DNA from 4 places in the Virgibacillus byunsanensis genome. Region 1 is predicted to be linked to each of the others. Evidence: riboswitches for the same ligand, from Rfam matches in the RefSeq annotation. Region 1 holds a riboswitch; each other region holds the start of a gene.
What was found. Region 1 has a riboswitch for S-adenosylmethionine ahead of ACFQ3N_RS16260 (methionine ABC transporter ATP-binding protein). Riboswitches for the same ligand answer to the same signal wherever they lie in the genome.
Positions count from the first base shown of each region.

Region 2: it holds a riboswitch for S-adenosylmethionine, as region 1 does, so the genes downstream of both, ACFQ3N_RS05310 (homocysteine S-methyltransferase family protein) here and ACFQ3N_RS16260 (methionine ABC transporter ATP-binding protein) in region 1, are expected to answer to the same signal.
Region 3: it holds a riboswitch for S-adenosylmethionine, as region 1 does, so the genes downstream of both, ACFQ3N_RS14540 (5-methyltetrahydropteroyltriglutamate--homocysteine S-methyltransferase) here and ACFQ3N_RS16260 (methionine ABC transporter ATP-binding protein) in region 1, are expected to answer to the same signal.
Region 4: it holds a riboswitch for S-adenosylmethionine, as region 1 does, so the genes downstream of both, ssuE (NADPH-dependent FMN reductase) here and ACFQ3N_RS16260 (methionine ABC transporter ATP-binding protein) in region 1, are expected to answer to the same signal.

Region 1 is NZ_JBHTKJ010000051.1:60,380-64,723, reverse strand. It holds gene ACFQ3N_RS16270 (P-II family nitrogen regulator) at 236-577, shown strand; gene ACFQ3N_RS16265 (ammonium transporter) at 600-1,973, shown strand; SAM riboswitch class I at 2,067-2,170, shown strand; SAM riboswitch class I at 2,252-2,355, shown strand; gene ACFQ3N_RS16260 (methionine ABC transporter ATP-binding protein) at 2,527-3,558, shown strand; gene ACFQ3N_RS16255 (methionine ABC transporter permease) at 3,548-4,198, shown strand; gene ACFQ3N_RS16250 (MetQ/NlpA family ABC transporter substrate-binding protein) at 4,212-4,344, shown strand, end outside.
Region 2 is NZ_JBHTKJ010000012.1:18,057-22,400, forward strand. It holds gene ACFQ3N_RS05300 (DUF5667 domain-containing protein) at 1-48, opposite strand, end outside; gene ACFQ3N_RS05305 (hypothetical protein) at 67-579, opposite strand; cyclic di-GMP riboswitch class I at 642-724, opposite strand; gene ACFQ3N_RS05310 (homocysteine S-methyltransferase family protein) at 1,731-2,780, opposite strand; SAM riboswitch class I at 2,967-3,068, opposite strand; gene lipA (lipoyl synthase) at 3,139-4,083, opposite strand; gene ACFQ3N_RS05320 (lipoate--protein ligase family protein) at 4,103-4,344, opposite strand, start outside.
Region 3 is NZ_JBHTKJ010000041.1:2,889-7,232, forward strand. It holds gene ACFQ3N_RS14535 (S8 family peptidase) at 85-1,293, opposite strand; SAM riboswitch class I at 1,814-1,921, shown strand; gene ACFQ3N_RS14540 (5-methyltetrahydropteroyltriglutamate--homocysteine S-methyltransferase) at 2,001-3,152, shown strand; gene ACFQ3N_RS14545 (ATP-grasp domain-containing protein) at 3,248-4,201, opposite strand; gene ACFQ3N_RS14550 (LLM class flavin-dependent oxidoreductase) at 4,221-4,344, opposite strand, start outside.
Region 4 is NZ_JBHTKJ010000044.1:10,350-14,693, forward strand. It holds gene ACFQ3N_RS15010 (LLM class flavin-dependent oxidoreductase) at 1-1,339, opposite strand, end outside; gene ssuE (NADPH-dependent FMN reductase) at 1,367-1,912, opposite strand; SAM riboswitch class I at 2,032-2,138, opposite strand; gene ACFQ3N_RS15020 (DUF3231 family protein) at 2,297-2,470, opposite strand; gene ACFQ3N_RS15025 (DUF3231 family protein) at 2,430-2,726, opposite strand; gene ACFQ3N_RS15030 (YpzI family protein) at 2,831-2,971, shown strand; gene ACFQ3N_RS15035 (SurA N-terminal domain-containing protein) at 3,045-3,830, opposite strand; gene ACFQ3N_RS15040 (hypothetical protein) at 3,988-4,344, shown strand, end outside.

The DNA.
Region 1 (4,344 bases):
CGACTAAAAGCGGGCTCTTGGCCCATCATCGGCATACCCCTAAAAATTTAATTTGTATAGACTCGACTCCAGTGTTTACCACGTTTGGGATCGCATGTTAAATAAATAAAATAGTGTAAACGCTTTCGTTTAAATATTCTAAATATTAGCTTGATTTTTAAATGATAAACAGGTATGATATAAAACATAACATTATATGTTACATAACTTAACATATCGAAAGGGGGATTGAATGATGAAAAAAGTTGAAGCTATTATTCGTCCAGAAAAGTTTCAAACACTACGGGATAAGCTTTCCTCCATTGGAATTGGAGGTTTAACTGTAACGGAAGCGGCGGGTACTGGAAAACAAAAAGGACAGACAGGAGTTTTTCGAGGGACCAAATTCCAAATTCAATTACATTCTAAAATCAAAGTCGAAATGGTTATAGAAGAAGAAAAAAAGGATGAAATCGTCCAATTAATTATCGATAGTTGTAGCACGGGAAATGTTGGCGATGGAAAGATATTTATCTCTCCTGTAGAAGAGGTTGTTCGCATTCGTACTGGCGAACGAGGAGAAAGTGCAGTTATTTAAATTCTGTTAAGGAGGAAAATGGATGTTCAAAAAAAGCGCATTTTTATTATTGCTTTTCCTATTAATTGCTTCACCTGTATATGCTGCTGCACCAACAACAGAATCTGTTCAACTATCGGTTGATCTGGTATGGGTTATGATTGCAGCCTTTCTAGTATTTTTTATGCATGCAGGATTTGCTATGGTTGAGTCAGGATTTACAAGAGCGAAAAACGCTCTTAATATTTTAATGAAAAACTTTATTACGATCAGTTCTGCTGCTCTATTATTTTTTCTAGTAGGATATGGGATCATGTTTGGAACTTCAGCGGGATCCTTAATTGGAGCAGATGGATTTTTTCTTAGTGGAGTAGAAGATATTAGCTTCTTTGTATTCCAGGCGATGTTTGTTGCAACTTGTGCTACAATTATATCTGGTGCAGTTGCAGAGAGAATAAAACTTGGAAGCTATGTATTAATTGTAGTCGCAATGACTGCCGTAATCTATCCAGTAGTTGGACACTGGATATGGCAAGGAGATGGTTGGTTGAGCAGTTTGGGATTCAGTGACTTTGCTGGTTCCACTGTTGTTCATTTGACTGGTGCTGCAGCTGCATTAACAGTTGTATTATTTTTAGGGCCACGTATTGGAAAATATACTGGTAAAAAAGTTAATGTCATTCCCGGCCACAATGTGCCAATTGGTGCACTAGGTGTGTTCATACTTTGGTTAGGCTGGTTCGGTTTCAATGGTGGCAGTACACTAGCAGCTGATCCTAGCCTTGTACCTATGGTAATAGGTACAACACTACTATCTACATCAGCAGCATTGGTATCATCTGCTCTATATACCAAATTAAGATTTAAAAGAGTTGATGCATCATTATCTCTTAACGGGGTATTAGCAGGACTAGTTGGTATTACAGCAGGTTGTGCAGAAATATCTTTAGGTGGATCTATTCTAGTAGGATTAGTGTCTGGTATATTACTTGTGGAAGGGATCCGTTTCCTTGATACTAAATTAAGAATTGATGATCCAGTAGGCGCTATCACAGTACACGGAATTTGTGGTATTTGGGGAACGTTGGCAATAGGATTGTTTTCCACTTCAACTGGACTATTCTACGGTCAAGGACTTTCACAGCTAGGTATCCAGCTAATAGGTGTTCTAGCAGTTGTAGCATGGACCATGGTTACGCTCGGAGCTTTCACGTATGTTATTTCACGCTTTTCTCCTATCCGTGTATCGGAAGAAGAAGAAATTGCAGGTCTGGACTTTGCAGAACATGGATCGAATGCCTATGAACTAAAAGAAATTGTTTTGACAAATGAGACCTCAACAGAAGCCGGAACTAGATTAGCACTAGCAGATCGTTTAAATAATTTAACCAGCAGTAAGGAAAAAGTTTCTTCGTAAAATTTTTTTGATTAGTAATGTTGCAAAAAACAATTGACAAATAACCTTAAGGGTAGTATTGTAATTATCATATTAAATTTAATACTTGTTTACTTCTTATTTAGAGAGGTGGAGGGATTTGGCCCTTTGAAACCTCGGCAGCGGACTTTTATAAAGTACTGTGCTACATCCAACAAGCTTAGCTTGAAAAATAAGAAGAGAGAGCGATTTTATATGCAAATCTCTTCTTATAGTTTATAAGGAGGGATTTTTTAGCGTATATAAAAATTTTATAAAACTTCTTATCTAGAGAGGTAGAGGGACTGGCCCTACGAAACCTCGGCAGCGGACTTTGTATAAGTACCGTGCCAATTCCAGCAAACATTTGTTTGAAAGATAAGAAGAGACTTCACTTGATATTTATGTCTCTTCTTATCTAAGAAGGGGCATTTTTAATTTTTTAGTAGATAGGAAAGTATAAAACTTTCTTATCTACATAAGTGCAACTAAAGCTTTCGCCATTAAGGCTTGGCGATAAGCCAAGTTTTCTAAATAAGAAATAGGGAGTGTTCACGTGATTACATTTAATAACATTACGAAGTTTTACAAAACCGGTGATCAAGAAGTAAAAGCATTAGATGGTATTAACCTACATATTGAAAAAGGTGAAATATATGGTGTTATCGGATTTAGTGGCGCTGGTAAAAGCTCGTTAATTCGCTGTACAAACTTACTTGAACGACCAACTTCGGGTGAGTTAACAGTGAATGATCAAGATTTGTTGGGGCTTTCCCCAAAAGAATTACGGGAAGCAAAACGGAATATTGGTATGATATTTCAGCATTTTAATTTGTTAAATTCAAAAACGGTTTATACGAATGTAGCTATGCCATTATTATTAACGAATACCCCTAAAGAACAAGTGAAGAAGAGAGTTCATGACTTGCTTGAATTTGTTGGTCTAGAGGATAAGGCAGATAATTATCCTGATCAATTGTCAGGTGGACAAAAGCAGCGGGTGGGAATCGCACGTGCATTGGCAACAAAGCCTTCCATTCTTTTATGTGATGAAGCAACATCAGCACTTGATCCGCAGACAACAAGTTCGATTTTAAAGCTTTTGAAAAAAATTAACCAAGAGTACAATATTACTATTTTAATAATCACCCATGAAATGGGAGTTATCCGCGAGATATGCGATAAAGTGGCAGTACTTGATCGCGGGAAAGTGATTGAATCTGGTTCCGTTTTTGATGTGTTTTCTCATCCGAAAACGGAAATTGCGCATAACTTTGTGAGTACAGTAATGCAAGATCAGATACCTGATTCAGTTTATAAACTAATTCATACGCAGGTGGAAAAAAACAGAATTTACAGGATAGTGTTTGTTGGTGAATCTACAGGAGCACCATTACTTTCCCAAATAGCTAAGCGCTTTGAGGTCGAAGTAAATGTCCTATTTGGAAGTATAACAGAGCTACAAGGTACGCCATTTGGGAATTTAGTAGTTCAATTTAATGGTGACCTTAAAGAGATAGATCGTGTAGTTATGCATATTCATCAACAAAATGTAACCGTAAGGGAAGTGTTAGAAGATGTTAGTTGATTGGGATCAAATTATTGAAGCGTTGTGGGAAACCATTGCGATGGTATGTTTCTCGTTGTTATTTGCAGTCATTATCGGATTACCTTTAGGAATATTGCTTGTAGTTACAAGAAAGGGGCATTTATGGGAAAATAGGATCCTTTTTAATGTACTTAACGCCATTGTAAATATATTTCGATCCATTCCGTTTATTATCTTAATGGTTGCTGTTATTCCGTTTACACGGCTTATTGTAGGTACATCAATTGGAACTGCAGCCGCAATCGTACCAATGGTTCTGTTTGCTGGTCCTTATATAGCAAGACTAATTGAAAACTCTTTACTAGAAGTAGATCCTGGTGTAATGGAAGCAGCACAGGCTATGGGGGCAACGCCGAAGCAAATTGTTGTGCGGTTCCTTATTCCAGAAGCACTAAGTTCTTTATTGTTAGGAATAACTATTGCGACCATAGGATTAGTTGGTGCCTCTGCAATGGCTGGAGCTATTGGTGGAGGAGGACTGGGTGACTTGGCTATTACGTTTGGATATCAGCAATTTGATACGACTGTCATGTTCCTAACAGTAGGTATCCTTGTGATAATGGTTCAAGGCTTGCAATCTACTGGAAATAATTTATCAAAAAAAATAAGAAGACGATAGGAGAGAATTCAACATGAAAAAAATTGGATTATTAGTATTATTTATCACTACTTTAACATTAATTAGCGCTTGCTCAAGTAATGATTCTGTAAAAATAGGTGTTAGTGGTTCAGATACTAGGGTATGGGACTTTGTTTCAGAGAAAG
Region 2 (4,344 bases), on a different contig from region 1:
AAATAATAAAAGTAGACTAAGTGTAACACTAGATATAATCGTTTTCATTGTTATTCCACCTTTTTCTTAAAAGAATTGTACACTTTGTTTAAATTCCTTTATCAGTTCTTGGTTTATTTCATACCCTTCATGGGGGGTCATAAAAATTAAAATTCCAGTTTGTTCTTCTCCACTATTTAAATAAATATCAGTTCGAATGCTTTCTTTTCGATTCGATTTTAAGGAAAGATATTGCTCATCCTCCTCAATTGCATCGCTATTTCCAAAAGATGCTTTCAATTCACTTTTGATCTCATCTAATGACTTTTCATGCGAAACAGACGTCAAAATGGCTTTCACATTCTCATTTTGAAACATAATATTGTCTTTGTCTTTACTGGAGTTGTCTTGGAGTTGCCAACCTGGCGTTTGGATAACCTTAACTGTTTTGCTTTCATATAAGTAATTCTGTACTTCTTGCTTTTGCTCGTTGTTAATTTTATCATTTGGCTCTGTGCCTTCATTTCCATCATTTTGGCAAGCTACTAATAAGAATGAAACAACAAAAAATAATAGAATTATGCGTGTCCTATTTATCAATCTATCACCTCCATCCACTTTCTTATGACTTTTATTAAGAGAGAGGTTTATAGCATTGGTTCGACGGTAGCTGGCTGACATAGAAAAATCCTTAGCCCCTTTAGCTTTGCGTCATCATTTTTCAATGATTTTGCCTTTCTCTCTATTCACTTATCTATACGTAAGCTTGTTTAAAATTTGGGGGGGGGAATGCAAAATTATTTTAATTGCGATCTCAAAAGTACACAATTTTAAATTTGGATAGTAGTAATAACGGGCTATACTTTGTTTTAACCTTTCCTACCTGGGGAAAAAGTAGTCATTAGTATTTATGGAATTAAGTTAAGATACTGATTAACCCGGTATTATTGCTATTCTTAGAACGATTGCCGAAAACTTTTAAGTTATGCAGCAATAAAGTAACGACACAAATGCACACTCAATATAGCTTTATTTATATAAAGTGATGTCTCACAATGGTGTAAAATAGAAAATAGAGACTAAGTGATGGAATATTATAGAAGAGGCTACTGACCATACAGTCATTACCATTAAACTCCTTTTTGAGGCTCAAATCACTCTATAATAGTTCTTTAACCAAAACAATAATATACCAACAAAAATAACCACCAACTTAACATATAAATTGATGGTTATTAAGCTTACACCTAATACGAATAATAATTCGTTTCGCCCTCATTTCTATTATTTATTATTTCCAAAGTTATTATTTAATAGCTCATTTCTTATATCCTCTTCTGTCATTTTTTCTTCTTCATAATGTTCATCTTTCGTACCATTATCCGAATTCTCAAAACCCGGGTGGTGACAGACACCTGGAATTTATGAATCTCCTTAAAACTATCTATATACCTTTATATCCTTCTTCCAACGATCCTTATAAAAACCAATAACATCTATTTGGTCAAACCAGTACAAAATTTTCCCTTCTAAGTCTTCGGGAAATGAGCTGAAGGCGTGTGGATAGGTTTCCCTATTTTCAGATAAAGATACTGTTCCATCACTTGGCTTAAATTCAAAATCTGGTTAACCATAAGTAGTAAAAATTGGATAAGTACCTATACAATTTATTTGTCTTTATTCAATGACCTAATTAACAGAATCCCAGTGTGAACACCCCAGCATTCTGTTATTACTATTGTACTTGTTGATCATGCTTTTAACCGATAGTTCACGTTATGTTCTTTCAGTGTTTTGTCTTTTCCAAACAAAAAGTGTTTTTCCATGTCAGGAGAATATTTGGAGTTTATCGTTTTAATGCCCGTAGCTTCTGCAACCGCCCGTAGCATCGCTGGCGATGCCCCACAACACAATCCAATATAGTTTATTCCAATGTCTTTGGCTTCCTTTGCCCACTCAGCTAACTCATAACGATTATGATAAAGCGGGTCTAAAGAAGTCGGAAAAGTGGTTTCTAGAGGCAAATGACAACTGCATCCGCCATCAGGCAAGTTAAAAAATGTTGGACTCTCTTCTGTTGTGCGATATGGAACAGGCAACCCACCTACATAACCATCCACATGGTTGCGTATCTCAGCAAGGTATGGCTGCATCGTATCGGGACCGCGAAAACAATTCATTCCCACAACCAACGCGCCTTTTTCGGAAAGTATTTTACACGATTCCTCTACCGTGTGCCCATCTCTTAAAACATTTTCTCCCATTAAACCTAAAGTGATTACAGCTGGCAATCCTTGATTTTGAATTTCTTCCAATGCTATTACTGCTTCTTCATGGTAATAAAACGTTTCGCCATTAATATAATCGACGCCTTCTTCCTTGCACCATCCCACCATTTCAGAAAACATATTTCTAACTTTCTCTTTTGATTCAGAATCTTCCGGATCAAAAATATTCGTGTTGGATATATTGCCTGCTACCAATGCCTCTTCAATGGGATGTTCCTTCGCGACTTCTTTTGCTAATCGTATCGCGTTTCTGTTCAACGGTTCTAACAATTCCTCCTTACCAATGATACGCATTTTTTCTCTGTGGGCATTGTATGTAAAAGCCAGTACCACATCTGATCCTGCATTCATGTAATCACGATACGTTTGTTTAAGTGCTTCGGGATTATCCAATGCTACCTCTGGTACAAAAGTACCTGCTTGCAAATACCCCCTGCGTTCTAATTCAAATAAATAACCTTCTCCTGCAATAACTGTTCCGTCTTTTAGTCTTTCTTCCAAACTGCGTTTCATACAATTTTCCTCCCTCTTAAATTCTTTGTACCTTGCTTGAAATTATCTTTCAAAATGTAAAACCACTGCTTGTATAAAGAAGAGTTTACCAGTTTCCTGATAGCCATTATCAAATATTAGTTTTGTGTAAAATCAAAAACCCCTCTTCATTGGAAAAGAAGAGGGGTAACTAAGCAATGTCCACTCTTCTTATCTCCCAAGCATACGCTTGCTGGAATTAGCACAGTACTTAAAAAGCCTGCTGCCGAGGTTTCATGGGGCCAGTCCCTCCACCTCTCTGGATAAGAAAGTATTGATATTAAATTTTAACTTAAACCATAATATACACCTATCTACATTTTCAGTCAACTGCGGTGAATTAAAAATCAAAACTCCCTAATTTATCACCCTGGGATTCATATCCTTTCATATATTTGATCCGGCGCTGGGCGGAAGTGGCATTTACCTGTTCATCAGCATGGTATGAAGAGCGGACCATCGGGCCTGATTCACAATGTGTGAAGCCTTTAGATAAGGCAATTTCTTTTAGTTCAGCAAATTCATCCGGGTGATAATAACGTTCGACATTCAGATGTTTTTTTGTTGGCTGCAGATACTGACCAATCGACATAATGTCAACATGATGAGCCCTTAAATCATCCATTGTTTCAATAATTTCTTCTTTTGTCTCTCCAAGACCAACCATGATACTTGATTTTGTTGGCGTATTTGGTGCTATTTCTTTGACACGCTCGAGTAATTGTAGTGAACGATCATACATGGCGATTGCACGTACTTTTTTTGTCAGGCGACGGACGGTTTCCACATTGTGGTTAAAAATATCCGGTCCGCTGTCCATTAGTGTATGCAGACTTTCGTAATCGCCTTTCATATCAGAAGGAAGGATTTCTACTGTTGTACCTGGCATTTTCCGACGGATAGCCCTTACTGTTTCAGCAAATACTCCAGCTCCCCCATCTTTTAAATCATCCCGTGCCACAGCAGTCACCACGGCGTGCTTCAATTCCATAATTTCTACGGATTCCGCTACACGTTCTGGCTCGCCCCAGTCAAGTTCGTTTGGTAGTCCGGTTTTAACAGCGCAAAAGCGACAGCCACGTGTACATGTATCCCCAAGAATCATAAATGTTGCTGTTTTACGTTCACTCCAACATTCATGAATGTTTGGACATTTTGCTTCTTCACAAACTGTGTTTAAGTTTTTTTCTCGCATTAATTTTTTCAAACGGTTGTAGGACTTATTTGTATTAAGTTTTACTTTCAACCATTCGGGTTTCCTTACGTGCTCATAATTTTTAGCCATCTGCACAAAACTCCTTTAATTATCGAGAATAGTTCCATTTTGCGTTTCTGTACTTGGTTTCTGCTAAATCAGTTACTTCTGACATTTGTTCCTCTGAGAGTCTGAACGGTTCCAATTCAATATTCAATCCTCTTTCAAATCCTTTTTTGAAAGCGGTTTTTACATCATCAAAGGTATACGGCTGTTTTGACACTCTGTTAATCGTGACTGCTTTGTCACCAAAAGCTCGTCTGGTCCGCTCTTTGACCCGCTCATTTGGGT
Region 3 (4,344 bases), on a different contig from region 1:
TTTTTATACTTTCTTATCTGCCAAAAAATGTCTCACAGGGCTCTACCCCGTGAGACAATATCTTTCGTATTCTTTTAATTAAATCTAGTAATTAACCGCGTCACTTGAATTAATAAAACCATGTTCATAATAATATCCAGCCCCATTTAATGGATCTGCAGTTTGTTCAATAGCAGCACGAATCTCTGCATTATTTCTACCTTGACCTGCTAATAGTCCAGCTAAACCAGCAACATGTGGAGAAGCCATTGATGTACCAGACATATATGCATAACCATCTCGTTGCACAGTTGAGGCGATATCAACTCCTGGTGCCACAACATCGACCCATACACCGTAATTAGAAAAACTCGCTAATTGATTATTACTATCTACTGCACCAACGGCAATAGTATTTTCATAGGATGCAGGTTCAAAAGTTGTAGAGACACCATCATTTCCAGCTGCTGCCACAACTACTGTTCCTTTATTCCAAGCATAGTTCACCGCATCCTCTAACGTCTGGGTATCACAATCACAACCAAGTGATAGATTAATAACTTCAGCACCATAATCCGCAGCATATATAATTCCGTCTGCAACATCGTCCAATGTGCCACTGCCTCTTGCATCTAGAACACGAACTGCCAAAATTTGTGTATCTGGTGCCATGCCAGCGATCCCAATTCCATTATTCGTCTCAGCTGCAGCAGTCCCTGCAACATGGGTTCCGTGACCATTTCGATCCATTGGGTTCGTGTTATTTTGAACGAAATTATACCCTTGAATTGTCTTATTCCGTAAATCTTCGTGTTTATAATCAACGCCAGTATCTAAAATTGCAATTTCTTGACTACTACTGCCTCGAGCTATATCCCATGCAACATCTGTATTTGTTGTAAACAGTCCATATTGATAATCTGTGTTAGCATAAGTGTCATTTGGTGACCATGTAGCATACAGCTTATAATTTGGTTCTGCGTACTTCACGTTAGGATTTTTATTTAATGCTTTAACAACCGCATCTACATTCCCAACTTTAAGTACTTTAAAAGGAGATTCAACGACATCTTCATCTGCCATAATTTTAGCATTTAACCCTTTTATTGCTTTATCCTGTTTCCTTTTCGTTATACCTTCCTTAAACTTTACAACAACCTCATCTTTAACATGGGCACCTTTTGCATCCACAGCACTAACAAATACTTCACCCTCTGACATGGCGTCACCTCTATCCATTGCTGCTTCTCCTATCATTGGGGAAACTGCTAATAGAAATGCCAAAGTCAACCCACTCCATAATGCTTTCATCATACTATTCCTCCTTTTTTGGCAGATAGGAAATTATAAAACTTTCCTATCTGCATAAGTGCAACTAAGCCTTTCGCCATAAAGGCTTGGCGATAAGCCAAGTTTTCTAAAATATAATGTATATATTCTTATTAAAAAGAGTAGAATCCTGCTAATTCATATTGGGAAAAGGTGTCAAAAATTACCGTGATTACTGTAAACTTTTGCACTACACTTTCATCCATAATGAAATACATAATTAATAAAGTAAGTAATAGGGCTATCACAAGCATCAAGGAAGAAAAATGATAAATCACATACATACATATTTAAGACGGAAAATGAAAATTCCGACAATATGGTCCCTATTTAGATAGAGAAAATAAAAATTTAAGTAATAATGCCTACTAAAGACACGGTTATTACTTGCCCAAATTTTCTAAACTCCTGAATTGCCCAACTCTACGATTTACCTCTTGCAATTTTCAGCTAATTCATATAGAGTAATAGAAAATAATTATTTTAACAAAATTAAATATTTTATTTCTTATCCAGAGAGACGGAGGGACTGGCCCGTAGATGTCTCAGCAACCAACCATTTAGGTCCGGTGCTAATTCCAGTAGGTGGATCATTACACCTAGGAGATGAGAAGAAAGTCGTCTATTACGAACCTTCTTCTTTCTGAGGAAGGTTCGTTTTTTTATCAAAAAAATTAGAAAGAGGGATTCAAATGACACAAATCAAACAATCGAATGCAAAAACGGATCAAAAAGCTCCATTTCAAGCTGACCATGTAGGTAGTTTTTTAAGACCTGAACGGATTAAACAGGCACGTTTACGTAAAGCAAACGGGGACATTACCGCTAATGACCTTTGGGAAATTGAAAATGAGGAAATTGCTAAACTAGTAAAAAAACAAAAAGAAGTAGGTTTACAGTCCGTCACAGATGGTGAGTTAAGGCGTGCCTGGTTCCATCTGGACTTCATTCAAGAACTTGTTGGGGTTAAGTTTATCGAATTAGACACTGGTCTTACATTTAACGGAGAAAAAACAAAAGCTCATTCGGTTAAAGTAGTCGGAAAACTTGATTTTGATAATCACCCTGTAGTCGAGGAGTATAAATATTTACACAGTGTCGCAGGATCACATACGGCTAAAATGACGATTCCAAGTCCAAGCATGCTTTACTTCAGGGAAATTGGAGAAGAAGAAAAGGAATTTTATCCTAGTAAGGAAGCGTTATTCAGTGATATAGCAGAAGTTTATAAAAAAACTATAAAGGCCCTATACGACGCAGGTTGTCGCTACTTACAATTAGATGATACGACTTGGTCATTATTCCTTGAGCAGGAATCCAGAAGTGATTTGGTTCTTTCTGGTGGGATTTTGAAAGCCAGAGGTGACGATCCTAAGGAAATCAGTGAACTGTTTGCTAAAACCATTAATGAAGCTATTGTCGATAAGCCAGAGGATATGACAATTACGATGCATATTTGCAGAGGGAATTATAAATCTACGTATGCAGGAAGCGGTAGTTATGATGCAGTTTCCAAAATTATCTTTGGTGACTTAAATGTAGATGGGCTTTTCCTTGAGTTTGATGATGAACGCTCAGGAGGATTTGAACCGCTACATCATGTAAATAGACCTGACTTAAAGATTGTGCTCGGATTAATCACATCAAAGTTCGGTGAGTTGGAAGATCCTGAGCAGATAAAATCACGGATTGAAGAAGCTGCTAAATATGTTCCGTTAGAGCAATTATGCTTGAGTCCTCAATGTGGATTTGCTTCCACAGAAGAAGGAAATATTCTAACCGAAGACGAGCAATGGGCTAAAATCCGTCACGTGGTTGAGATAGCCGAATCCGTTTGGAAATAATTATATTAATAGAAAGACATATCCAAGTGATATGTCTTTTTTGCACCAAAAATAAGAGAGACGATTGTAACGTCTCTCTTGCCTTTGTTTTCCCATTATAGATGGGCTTTATCTTTCATTTTTCTAAGCTGTTTACCTAAATAGTTTGCAACTTCCAACATTCCAAACTTTCCACTCTCTGCTTCTGCATCGCTATTATAGTTCGTATTGGTATTTATATCATAGGTAAAAATATCCCCATATTCATCTTGAATAAATTCGATTCCAGCAACTTGTATATCGTTTGCGGCTAGCATCTTTTCGTATTTTTCAAGAACTGGATGATCAAAGCCTTCTCTTATCTGAAACTTCGATTGACCTTGTGGCTCCTCACCTGCAGGACAATATAAATCATCTATAATACAAGCATCTGCTGGACATAGTTCAAAACCTTCTGAAGTATCGACACGGACAGCATAAACGAACTTACCACCTACGAATTCACAACGAGTAATATACGATTCAGGTGATTCAATGTATTCTTGAATTAGTGTTATTCCATCTACTGGCTCCTCAAAATCATCACTCTCTACATACTGCTTTAAAGCTTCTACTGATTGGAAAAGTTGAACGCCAAGCCCTTTACCCGCACGATTATGCTTGGTAATAAATTTCTTCCCTTCAAAGGATTTTGCGGCTTTTAGTAGTTCGTTTTTTCCAACTGCAGCAATCGTATTCGGTGTTTTAATACCATATTTTTCGAGCTCCAAATATTGCAATACCTTGCTTACTTCAAGCCTAAGCGCACAACTTCCATTAACGACAACTCTACCATGTTGTTCTAACCAGGACAGTACAGCACTTGTCAGTTCTGGTGAAAAACGGTTTCCACGAGTATGGGATGAAGCACTCATTCTATTATAGAATATACCCTCTGGCGGTACAGTTGTTAAATCAACTGTACCACTATCTAATAGCCAATCTTCATATGGAAGTTCTAACTCTTCTAATCTTTTTAGTAAATGCTCTGTCCATTCATTATTTTCATGAATTATATATATTTTACTCATACTTAACCACCCCTCTTTACTAAATGTTTGTTACACTTTCTCGTAATTCTTCGACCAGTGGCATCACCTGTTTGGAAAACCGCTCTAATTCCTCTAGCTGGGGTGAACTTTGTAACAATAGTAGATCTACCCCTACTGCTTCA
Region 4 (4,344 bases), on a different contig from region 1:
GATGATCGGGTAATTGACTACCTTCTCCAAACAAATTATCTCGTAATGTTTCCCCATCATATTCTCTTCTAACCAGACCTCTTTCTTGTAAAATAGGAACAACTAATTCAGCAAAATCTTTAAATGTACCGGGGGTAATTGCGTAGGCTATGTTAAAGCCATCAACCCCAGCTTCATCTACCCAACGTTCCATCTCGTCGGCGATTTGTTTAGGACTACCGACCATTTTTGTACCCATGCCACCAATTCCGACAGACTCTTTAATCTTATCCACTGTCCATTCTATATCCGGGTCAATTTTTGTGAAGTTTTCTAACGTGGACTGGATGGCATCGTTTTCTACATAACGAAGTTTTTCGTATGGGGCGTAACTGGATAAATCAACTCCGGTCCAACCACCAAACAATGCTAATGCTCCTTCATAGCTAATGTGTTTTTTCAATTCATTATATTTTTCAATCGCTTCTTGTTCCGTTTTACCGACTACTGGCGTGATCATGGTAAGGATTTTGACTTCCTCTGGAGATCTTCCTGTTTCTTTCGCCTCTGCACGTAATTTTGTAACCGATTGTTTCGCAGCATTTATGGTTGGTGCCCCGATAAATATACATTCGGCATTCTTACCAGCAAAAGCACGCCCTTTTTTAGAAGCTCCTGCTTGATAAAGTACTGGAGTTCTTTGTGGAGAAGGCTCACTTAAATGGGCGCCAGGTACTTTATAATATTTTCCTTCGTGATTAATATCATGGACTTTACTAGGATCTGTATAAATACCATTCTGTTTATCTAGTTGAACAGCATCATCTTCCCAGCTGCCCTCCCATAACTTATAGCAAACTTCTAAATACTCCCCGGCAATGTCATAGCGTTCATCATGTTTAATTTGGTTTTCTAATCCCACATTAACAGCAGCACTTTTTAGATAAGAAGTTACGATATTCCAGCCAATACGGCCGTTTGTCAAATGGTCTAAGGTAGAAATACGGCGAGCAAACGTGTATGGATGTTCATGGGTTACAGAAGCAGTAACCCCAAACCCCAAATGCTTGGTTACTGCTGACATTAATGGAACAACAAGTAATGGATCGTTAACAGGAGATTGTGCACCTTGACGGATAGCTGCATCTCGAGATCCTTGGTAAACATCGTATGTTCCTAATACATCTGCAAGAAATACAGCGTCAAATTGGCCTTTTTCTAAGATTTGTGCAAGCTCTATCCAATAGTCGCTATCCTTATAGCGGTGGGATTGATCTTCTGGATGTGTCCATAATCCTGGTGATTGATGTCCAGAACAGTTCATATCAAAAGCATTTAAATAAATTCTTTTCCTTGTCATAATAGTATCCCCTCTCCAAGAAGTACGTTATAAAACACGATCCTTCTGTCTATTTACGGTCTCGATAAAGTAATCAAGTTGTTTTCTTAGCCGTTCCAGAGTTTCAAGGTGAATAATGGGGTTATTCAGTTGGGTTTTATCTATTTGATCATCAAGTAAATAGACCCCTTTGAGGTTTTGACCTTTTAGTGTAGCTAATAAAGGTTTAAGCGTGTACTCGATCGCCAGTAAATGAGATTGGCTTCCACCTGTCATTAAAGGTAGCACTGGTGTACCCTGCAAAACATCAGGAGGGAGTATATCCAGTAATGCTTTTAACACTCCAGAATAAGCAGCTTTATAAACTGGTGAACCAACAATTACCCCTTTAGCTTCATGAATAAGGGAAGCGATGTCCTTAACGGCAGGGTCTTCAAACTCACCATAAAATAATGCGTCTTTAGGAATATTTCTAATGGATACATGTGTTACTGTAAAATCCTCATTTTTTAGAATGGAGCCAAGATATTTTAAGACTAAGTCTGATCTAGAACTTTTGGAAGGACTTCCGGATAATATAACTATTTCACTCATCATGATCACCCTTTCTAATCTAATTGGATACGGCCAACTTTTAAAAACCCTTTTCACATAAAATAAAAAACCCCCTATTCTCGAAAACGAGAAAAGAGGGTAACTCTAATAAATATCCGCTCTTATCTCCCAAGAAAATGTCTTGCTGGAGTTAGCACCTTTCTGAACACGTCAGAGGTTGCTGAAGCTTCAACGGGCCAGATCCCTCAGCTTCTCTTGATAAGAATATTAAATTTGATACTTATGATAATCCTAATAATTAGAAAAGTCAACCTATTTTTAAAAGTTTACCAATTTCCTAAAAAATAAAAGAATTTTAAGTAATTGCTTTTGAAAAAGTGTTTACACTATTTGGCTTGGTCAAAACTGATTATAGAGAGCACATTATGGATGCTTCTTTTTAGCCAGTTTTAACTTGTCATCAGCTTGTGGAGGCTTTTCCATCCAGCCATTCTTAATAAGTATATTGGCACCGTCTTCTGAAAATTGGCCAGTATCCTTAATAAACTCTGCATACTTAGCAGCTATATCTCTTCTTGGGAGAAAACCCCATTGCAACTCCGTAATTTCCAATGGCTGATGTTGCTATTCCAGTAATTAATGCCAGCATTAATTTCTCTGAAAAGGTTTTTCTAGTTGAGTCTAAAACGCCATGATCCCATGACACCGGGGTAGGGATGAATCCTTCAGTTAGTTTATCACTGATCTGAGCCATGATTGAATCAGATAGTTTAACGCCACTTAGAAAGTAATCAATTAATTGCTTATGTTGACTTACTTGACTGAACCCAATAAGTAATGATTTCCCTATCAATCATGATTAACTATTAGCGAAGGGATTAAGCTATGGAATGGAACTCTCTTTAAAGGTGTATAAATCTTACTAAAAGACTCATGTTAAATAAGGAGGTGGTTAAAATGGGAAAAGATCGTCAAGAAAAGAAGTTAAGAGAAAGTGGACGTGTGGAATCAGACCGCGATGTAGGTCTTCGCTATAAAGGATCAGCAAAAATGTCCAGCCCGGAAGAAGCCAGAAAGTTGAATGATGGTCAAAAGTAAAAAGGAAACCCAATAAGTATATATAAAAAGGCTGCGTTCATGTTGAACGCAACCTTTTTTTAGCTTTATTTTATTATAAATGTTTGGTTACATCTGCATCTTCACGCAGTTTTTTAATAAGCGCTTGAGCAGCTTCGGATTCTTTTTGTCTTTCAACTTGTGCTACTAGGTCTGGTTTCATTTCTTTAAAAGATGGTACTTCTTTTTTCTCGCCATCTTCACTTTGCTTATTCATTTGTTCTTGCTGTTGAGCGTACTGATCGTAAAGTTCTTGTAGCTCTTCTTCAGATGGCTCAATGTCTCCAGCCTCATTAGCAATAAGCTGATCTATTTTTACTTGCGTTTCGATCTGGGACATAACTTCTTTTTCAGACATACCTTGTTCTTCCAAAGCGGTGATGAACGCATCTGTTGATTCAATCTGATTTTGTTGTGCTAATTCGCTTAATGTTTGGTCTATTTCTTCTTGGGAAGCTTTCAAATCACTATTTTCTGCTTCCTGAATAAGAAGTCTCTGTCCAATCATGCTGTCTACAATCCGTCCTTTTAATTCTTCCTGGTTAACCTCTTGTCCAGTCATTTGTGATTGCATGGCAGCTTGTTGAAATTGCATTTGGTAAGTTGATTCAAATTCTTCTTTCGGTATTTCTTCACCATTTACTTCCGCAACAACTTCAGGTACTCCTTCTAAATCAGGCTTAGGCATTTCTGGTGCTGCCTCACTATCTCCAGCAGGTTCTTCCTCCTGCGTTTTGGAATCATCATTGTTATCTTCAGCAGATTCATCCTCATCTCCGCATGCAGCTAATACGAATACAAGTAAGGTGAGGGATAAACTTAAAAGCCATTTTTTACTCAAGGTTAGTCTCCTTTCAAATTTAACTAGTGGCTATTGTAACATATCATGATTGGTTGTACATCCATTTTCCACCGGTTACACATTTCTGCCACAAATGTATGGATCTAATGATGAAGTAAACACTATAAACGGATATTGCAAGTATTAGGGGGATCGTATGTTTTCTTTTCGAGGAGATGCACATAAACTTTATGTAACATTACGAGAGCAAAAGGGGCCTAATAAAAAATTAGAGGAAACAGCCGATATCAAAGGCTTCTATGAAACACTTGATAGTGATACGCTCCAACTAGTTCATTACCGAATGATAAAAGAGAAGAACGGAGTAGGTATTATCCTGATCTATGTCACATCTATTCCGTGGCTTTTGTTTTTATTTTCAAATAAGATGCAGGATGTGTTATTTAAAAACGGTATCATGCTTGGAAGTATTTTTATTTTGATATATCTTGTCCTTCTAACCATTAGTGTCATTTTCCATTTCAAAGAAAAAGCATGGTCAGCGTTCCATACT